DNA from 2 places in the Halomonas sp. Ps84H-12 genome. Region 1 is predicted to be linked to the other one. Evidence: predicted binding sites of a transcription regulator. Region 1 holds the regulator's gene; the other holds the start of a gene.
What was found. Region 1 encodes FNR, which switches genes on or off when oxygen is low (the NO sensors DNR and NnrR bind a similar motif). Its sites were predicted from a motif close to TTGATNTANATCAA; they were not measured.
Positions count from the first base shown of each region.

Region 2: NH344_RS16280 (DUF2933 domain-containing protein) is a predicted target of FNR. The motif match lies at 2,758-2,771, and genes of this name have one in related genera.

Region 1 is NZ_JAMXSJ010000017.1:74,693-78,770, forward strand. Features, by position in the region: gene hemN (oxygen-independent coproporphyrinogen III oxidase) at 1-853, shown strand, start outside; gene fnr (fumarate/nitrate reduction transcriptional regulator Fnr) at 911-1,663, shown strand; gene ttcA (tRNA 2-thiocytidine(32) synthetase TtcA) at 1,650-2,561, opposite strand; gene NH344_RS10115 (DNA polymerase III subunit epsilon) at 2,637-3,287, opposite strand; partial or broken gene NH344_RS10120 (putative nucleotidyltransferase substrate binding domain-containing protein) at 3,293-4,054, opposite strand.
Region 2 is NZ_JAMXSJ010000044.1:16,200-20,277, reverse strand. Features, by position in the region: partial or broken gene NH344_RS16290 (hypothetical protein) at 1-214, shown strand, start outside; one part of gene NH344_RS16285 (IS3 family transposase) at 1,387-2,318, opposite strand; AL1L pseudoknot at 2,212-2,328, opposite strand; one part of gene NH344_RS16285 (IS3 family transposase) at 2,318-2,603, opposite strand; gene NH344_RS16280 (DUF2933 domain-containing protein) at 2,934-3,110, shown strand; gene NH344_RS16275 (hypothetical protein) at 3,151-3,495, shown strand; gene NH344_RS16270 (APC family permease) at 3,716-4,078, shown strand, end outside.

The DNA of each region.
Region 1 (4,078 bases):
TCTCAACCCACAGGTGCAGGCAGCGATTAATCGCGTGCAGCCACGGGTGCTCACTGAAACCTTGATGGATGAGGCGCACCGGCTTGGTTTTCGCTCGCTCAACCTCGATTTAATTTATGGCCTGCCCTTTCAAACCGAGCAAAGCTTCGCTGATACCCTAAGCCAAGTGATTGAACTGGGCCCGGCACGGCTGTCGGTCTTTAACTATGCCCATATGCCAACCCGCTTTGCGCCCCAACGACGTATTAATGAAGCCGACCTGCCCAGCGCGGATGAAAAACTGGCTATTTTGCGTACCACTATTGAGATGCTGACCCAAGCGGGCTATGTACATATTGGTATGGATCACTTTGCTCGCCCAGAGGACAGCTTGGCTCAGGCACAGCGCTACGGTACGCTGCAGCGCAACTTCCAGGGCTACTCAAGCCATTCCCAGTGCGACTTGATTGGTTTGGGGGTGTCGGCTATTTCTCGGGTAGATGACGTTTACGCACAAAACCCCACTCAGCTGTCCCACTATGAAGCTGCCTTAGATGAAGGTAGGCTAGCGACCGTAAAAGGGTTACTCTTAAATAAGGATGACCTAATGCGCAGAGAGGTGATTGAGCGCTTAATGTGCGATATGGCCATTGACCTTGAAGCAATAGGCCAGCGTTGGCAGATAAATGCCGCTGACTACTTTTCAACCGCTCTTGAACGGTTGAAAACCGCCGAGCAGGATGGCCTGCTAGTGCGCCAAGGCCTCTATTTACAAGCTACGCCCACCGGACGGCTGTTGATTCGGCACTTAGCCATGGCCTTCGATAATCACCTGCAACATCAGGGCAACCAACGCTACTCGAAGATTTTATAAGCGTATCGAGACACCTACCCCCTGCGCCTATGATGGCTAATAAAAAGGGAGCACCACATGTCATATCCTGCCAGCCAACGACGTTCACTGCTGCAAGAGGCGCGCTGCCAAACCTGTAGCCTAAGCTCGCTGTGCCTACCGCTTGCCCTAGAGCTTGAGGATATGAGCCAGTTCGATGCGATTATCCGCCGCCGCTCGCCGTTGAAAAAAGGCGAGCGGCTGTTTCGCCAAGGAGATCCTTTCACCAGCGTTTACGCGGTGCGCTCTGGCAGCTTGAAGCAGGTGACTAGCGAAGGGAATGGCAACGACCAGCTCACCAATTTCTTTCTACCCAGCGAGCTGGTGGGTCTGGATGGGATTGACGAAGAACACTACCCCGGCACCGTGATTGCCCTGGAAACCACCACGGTATGCGAAATTCCGTTTGACCGTTTGGACTCGCTCTCCGAGGAGCTGCCCGAACTGCGCGGCCAGCTTTACCGCAGCATGAGCAAGGAACTACGAGACGACCGGCGGATGATGCGTTTACTGTCACGCAAAACTGCCGATCAGCGGCTGGCCAGCTTTTTGATTACACTTTCTGACCGTTTTCGGCGCCGGGGCTACTCCCCCTATAGCTTCCGGCTTTCCATGTCACGGGCAGATATGGGCAACTATCTAGGCCTCGCGGTGGAGACGGTTAGCCGTATTCTTAGCCGCTTTCAGCAGCAAAACGTGGTGGCCGTCTCCGGGCGCGAGGTCAATATTTTGGATATGCAGCGCCTCATCACCCTAGCTGAAGAGGAAGCCCAGGCGGTTAACTCACGTTAAACGCCTGAATGCGCCCTTCCATCAATGCGGCCTGCTTCGCTTCCAGACCGGCAAAATCAAACAGCTCACGGTCGGCAAGCTGCGAAGGGGCAACGTTGGTCACCGCTTTGAACATACTCTCCAACCGGCCGGGGTGTTTTTTATCCCACTCCGCCAGCATCTCTTTGACAACCTGGCGCTGCATATTGGGCTGAGAGCCGCACAGGTTGCAGGGAATGATCGGAAACTCCATCAGCCTTGAAAACTCCGCAATATCCGCCTCTTTGCAGTAGGCCAGCGGGCGAATCACGATGTTTTTACCATCATCCGAGAGCAGCTTCGGTGGCATGGCTTTTAAGGTGCCGCCAAAGAACATATTGAGAAACAGCGTCTCCAGGATATCTTCCCGGTGGTGACCCAAAGCAATTTTGTTGGCCCCAATCTCCTCGGCAAAGCCATACAACGAACCACGCCGCAGCCTTGAGCAGAGTGCGCAGGTGGTTTTACCTTCCGGGGTTTTCTCCTTCACCACCGAGTAGGTATCACGCTCCAGAATGTGATATTCCACGCCTTGCTTATCCAGGTACTGGGGCAACACGTGTTCTGGGAAACCTGGCTGCTTCTGATCCATATTGACCGCTACCAGGGAAAAATTAACCGGTGCGTTGCGCTGTAGGTTGCGTAGAATCTCCAGCATCGTATAGCTATCTTTACCACCAGAGAGACACACCATGACCCGATCGCCATCCTCGATCATGTTGTAATCGATGATGGCGTTCCCTACTTCGCGCCGCAGGCGTTTTTGCAACTTGTTGAATTCACGCTTCTGCTTGGCATCCTGCAGCTCATGCTGCTGGACAAGGGGCTCGTCAGACGCGCTGTCTGACGAAGTGGGGTCAAAGTAGTCAGGTTGTAACATGATCGTCGCACTGCCGATGGGTGAAGGAGCAGCGCATATTCTAACAACACTACGAAGCTCTACCCAATACAAACCCTAGGCAGTTAACGCTATCTCGCGTTGAAGACGCAGATACAGCAACGCGCTGGCGGTGGCTTCGCTGACCACGCTGGGCCAGGTTAATGGGGGCAGGTTCCATCGGGTAAGCGCATCACCAAGGCAGCTGCTGGCTTCGATATGAGGATGCAGCCGCCGTAGCTGACGCCCGTGCAGCTTGGCAATATCCACCTGCGCGTTAGGCAGCCCGAATCCCAGCACGTTTCGAAACAGCCCATTAAGCGGCTCAATGGTGTTCTCTAATTGCCACCCGACTAACGGCCGATTGCCAATAAACTCCGCCAGCTCACTCAGACACTCAGCATCGGGAGAACGGGGCGAGTGCGTGGTATGCAACTGATGATGGCGTCGCAGAGTAGCAGGCGCCAGCGCCGGTGACGCGGCTAAGGTGGCCACCCACGTACGGCTGGTGTGCACTTGGCGCGGGCTTAGCACCACCGCCGCCACACTCAATACAGCGGGCTGAACGGCGCTTACCTGGCACGCCATGGCCACGGCCTCTTCCCCCATATAAGGCTGAAACAGCCAGGCATAGGGCGAGTCCGCCCAGCGACGGCGGTCGCTCTCACGCTGAAGCAGAGTGCGCAGTGAACCGCTGAACAGGGTCATATGTCGATCTAACAAGCGCATTCCGCTCACGAATACTCCAAATGGTAACGATGGGAAAGACGCTGCTTAAAGTCTTTCACGATGTGTAGGGCTTCACGCAACAAGTCCCGTTCTAGCGAAGAGAGCTCCTGAACGACCACTCGATTGGTGCGTTTAGGGTTGGCGTTATCCAACTCCTGAAGCTGCTGACGAAGGCGTAGCTCGGTAAACAGCGCCAGTGCCTCGCCTAGATCATCAGCAAAGCGGCGGTCAAGCCGCCCATCGGCGGCCAAGGCATCTAAGCGGTCCAAGGTAGAGGTCGCATTAATGCGCCGCTCAAGGGCCATCGTACGCACACCGTGGACTATCGGAAAAATACCGCCTTTTTTGATATCAATACCGTGCTGGGGCTTTTTCAGCGAGCCAAATAGCGTCAGCGGCGTCGAGAAGCGCAGTGCCGCCCGGGCAAAGTAAGAGAGCAGCAGTTCATCGTGGGAGCAGCGCTCAAACAGCGCTTCACGCACCTGATCCAGTAGCGCCGGATTACCCGCCACGCCGTGGGAGTCCAATAGAATCGCTAGTTTCATCAGGCTATCGCCATCTCGGGCATTGACCCACTTAGTGATATTGTTTTTCCACTGGGAAACCGTACCCACCCACTCTGGGTTAGACACCATGATATTGCCGGGGCAAGGTGGATAGCCTAGCTGGATTAGCGTTTCCGTTAGAGTGTTCATCTCCTCAGCCACCGTGGGCCACTGGCAATCATCAGCTAAGATCAACCCATTATCTTGATCGGTTGTAACTATTCAGCACCGGTTGGCTGAGTCGGG
Region 2 (4,078 bases), on a different contig from region 1:
GGTGGGTTTTGGCAATAACGGGCTTGCGAAAGCCAACTTGCACGGGGCGAATGATCAAAAAGTGCTCGCTGGCGGTGATAGGGAAAGTGTCGGCGCCGGCTTCACGGATTCAGGAGGAAGTTTTGGCTCCCAGCGAGATACGAGATGTGGTGAATTATCTCAAGACATTATGGACACAAGAGCAAAGGCGTCACCAAGCAGACGAAAGTATTGAGAACCCCTTTCCAATACAAACTGGAATACCCCCAGAGTAAATAATAGTGTCTATGCCCTATAACAAATTTTCTTAGTCACCTTATGGGTCACCACACTGTTAGCTACCGTCTCAACCGCCCACTTGTGTTATTAAGTAGAAAACAACCTCTTGGTCCTTTTAACTCCGACAAACCTGCTCCCGGCGAATGCTAGCCCTTACTTAGAAAACCAACTTCGCATTGTCAGCGAATAAATATACACTTTAGCGAATCTCAAATGTTTATGTTGAGACATGGAAGTTAACAAATTTCATATAAAATAAACTTATTACCTAACGACTGAGGCGCCTTCAGGCTTAGTAAGATCGACTGACTCACTTCACAATAAAGTTTTCGTCGCGCCACATATTTGATCTGAAGGCTGTGGAAGGGAGTTAGATTATTATGTTAGGTAAGCAATATAGTGTTAATAAACAACTAAGAGGTTCATAACGGTGACAACGACTCACTCCAGCGCTCGCGCTTATGGTTGCAAACAGGAGAGTACATATGTCCGTTTGGCTTGTAGATCGTTGACCTGCTCGTGCACATGGGCCTTAGGTGAACGTAAACCTGCTGACTTCGCGATAAGAGATTGACGCGTTTACAGAGCAGGAACATGTCGATACGATTTCCCAGGGATATCTGGGCTATGAACGTATTGGCGGCTATGAAGAGCTTCATGAGCACCTGGGAGTTAGCGTTTCAGACCCTAATGCGACCACCTATCGCCCTGTGCTGGCAATTTTTGCCACTGCGTTACTCATCGATTTTTCTGCCAGTTGGGAGGTTCAGTGCATAATATTCACTGCACGCGTGCTAGAGTATGCCGTAGCCACAGCGATCATACCCCCGGGTCTGCAAAAGCTGCAGGGCGTAGCGAGCTTTAGCGCCATGTTTCTCAACTATGACCTGCACGCCCAGCGCCAAGTCCCCTTCAGTTACGTTTACCTTCACGCCTAGATACTTCCGAAGCTACTAATTGCTGGCCGATACGCTTATCTGGCTGGCTGCGCCACTGGCGCTATTCGTTGGCACCGTGTGACAGGTTCTGTCTTTAAAGCGATATACCTCGATAAACGTGAGCTCAAGTGCGCCTGTGTCGGCAACAGTATGAACCGCCCCGGTTATTCCGGAGACCGGTTTGTTTGAGTCAGGCAGCTTCACCTGACTCCTCCAATTGACGATAATACGCCTTTTCTCGTTCTGCTGGTGGAACGTTTCCTATGGGTTCTAGCAGTCGGCGATTGTTAAACCAGTCAACCCATTCCAGCGTGGCATACTCAACGGCATCTCGCCCTTTCCATGGTCCACGATGGTGAATCACCTCCGTTTTGAATAAGCCGATGAGGGTCTCGGCCAGCGCATTGTCGTAGGAGTCACCGGTGGTGCCGACAGAGGCATCGATACCTTCATCAGCCATACGCTCTGTATAGCGGATCGAGAGATATTGGCTTCCTCTATCACTATGGTGGATTAACCCTTGCCTGTGCTTTCGTGCCCACAACGCTTGCTCCAGAGCGTCCAGTACCAATCCCGTTTTCATCGACGTTGCTACGCGCCAACCCACGATACAGCGTGCATAAACATCGATAACGAACGCAACGTAAACGAAGCCAGACCAGGTAGCGACATACGTAAAATCGGCCACCCAAAGCTGATTAGGACGCATGGCCGTAAAGTCACGTTTCACTAAATCAGGTGCTCGTTTCTGGTCGGGATCACTGATCGTCGTGAAGGGGCGTTGGCCTCGCACCACGCCGCGAATCCCCAGGCGTCGCATGAGTCGTTCTACGGTGCAACGAGCAACATTAACCCCTTCACGGCGGAGTTGCCGCCAGACCTTACGAGCACCGTAGACGCAGAAGTTTTCTTCCCACACGCGCTTAATCTCAGCGGTAAGAAACGCATCCTGCCGATATCGATCTCCCCGCCGCTCAGGATCGGTCTCAAGTGCCTTGTGGTGGTAATACGTCGATGGGGCGATTGGTAGCTGGCTACAAATCGACTCGCCCCCGAACTGAGCACGATGCTCGTCGATAAATGACACTATCAATTGGGTTTGCGGTCGAGCTCCGCTTGGGCGAAAAAAGCAGCCGCCTTACGAAGAATTTCATTGGCGCGCTTCAATTCGACGTTTTCACGCTCTAGCTGCTTGAGTCGTTCATTTTCAGGCAGATTAGCCGAGCTATCTCCCTGCGTGAGTTCTGAGCGTTTGCACCAGGCTCTTAAGGTCTCTGGTGAACAGCCAAACTTGCTGGCAATGGAGCAGATCGCCGCCCACCTGGACGGGTATTCGCCTTGCTGTTCAAGGACTAATCGAACAGCTCGCTCCCGGACTTCTGAAGAATATCGTTTTGGTGAGTTCATAACTCCATCCTCTCAAGATATGGAGTCTCCGGTAAAGCCGGGGCGGTTCAGTAATACCCATTAAGCTTTGTATCGCTCACCGAAAACCTAATGATGATGGGAATGAGGCTATGGATACCGCTTGGGTAATTATCGCCTACTTTTTGCGAGGCGCTTGATCAGGATCATATTTCCCTCCGATGCTGTTCAGGTTGCGTTCAGACAAATCATCCATGCTGTTATTGGGGTTATTTATTTGATTTTTCCCAAACCAACGGCCTTAACTGCTGTTGGCTCTTTGGGCGAGTTACTGAGGTGATTATGAGTAACAGTACAAGTAGTCGTTTGCTGATGTTGTGGGTGCCACTTGCTGGGTTTGTCATTTGGGCGGGATACCTGATGGGAACCGAGCACCGTCTCCACCTATTTCAGTTCTTACCTTTCCTCTTTTTGGCAGCATGCCCACTGATGCATATTTTCATGCATAAACACCACGGCGGTCATAAGGACAAAATAGACAAGAACTGAACCACTCTATATATACATGTACGCGCCTGGGAGAAAGACCATGAAAACGACACAACAAGAGCACCGCTTGGGTGTTTCCAAAAACACACTGGTGACTCGGAATTTAAAAATCAAGCCCAGTAAATCCAAACGCATTGAAGAAGCGCTGTCAGATATCGACCGACTCTATGGAATGGATAAGGTGGTCTACAACGAGAAAAACCGAAATATCAGCCTTGCTTACGATGCGCTGAGGCTCTGCATCGATGACGTTGAAAAAATTCTCAAGCTCCATGACATACAGGTCAGCGCTGATCGGTGGAACCGCTTTAAGAAGGAGTATTACCGTTTCGTCGATCAGAACGTTAAAGACAACGCTAAACAGGAACCTTGGAGCTGTCATTAATAGTCATAACGGCTACATGACACAACCAGGAGCAAGACTAGCTAGTTTAGGGTAAGAGCTGCTTGCCTGTGGCCTCGCAAAATCAGACCTTCCGTTAGTCATTTGCCATGTGGCTGCACATAGGTTCTATATTTAATTTATATAGCATCAAAAAACACCGCACAGGAGTCCTCGGCAGTTATTGCTGCTGTGGTTGCCGTTAATACAAGGAGTCGCTTTCATGGTTGGGCAGGATAGAACGCCACAATATAAAGAAAACAGTCTTTCGTTGGTCGGTGCCGTTGCATTAGGCACCGGCGTGATGATTGGGGCCGGTATTTTTGCGCTAACCGGCCAAATGGCCGAAATGACTGGTCGGCTATTTCCTCTAGCCTTTCTGGCCGCTGCCGTCATTGTCTCTTTCAGCGCTTATTCTTACGTTAAAATGTCCAATACCTTCCCATCAGCAGGTGGGATTGGCATGTATTTACAGAAAGCGTATGGCCCGACGCTTCCCACCGCCTTTCATGCCCTCCTGATGTATTTTTCCATGGTGATCGCACAGAGTTTTTTGGCGAGAACGTTTGGTTCCTACACGCTTGAG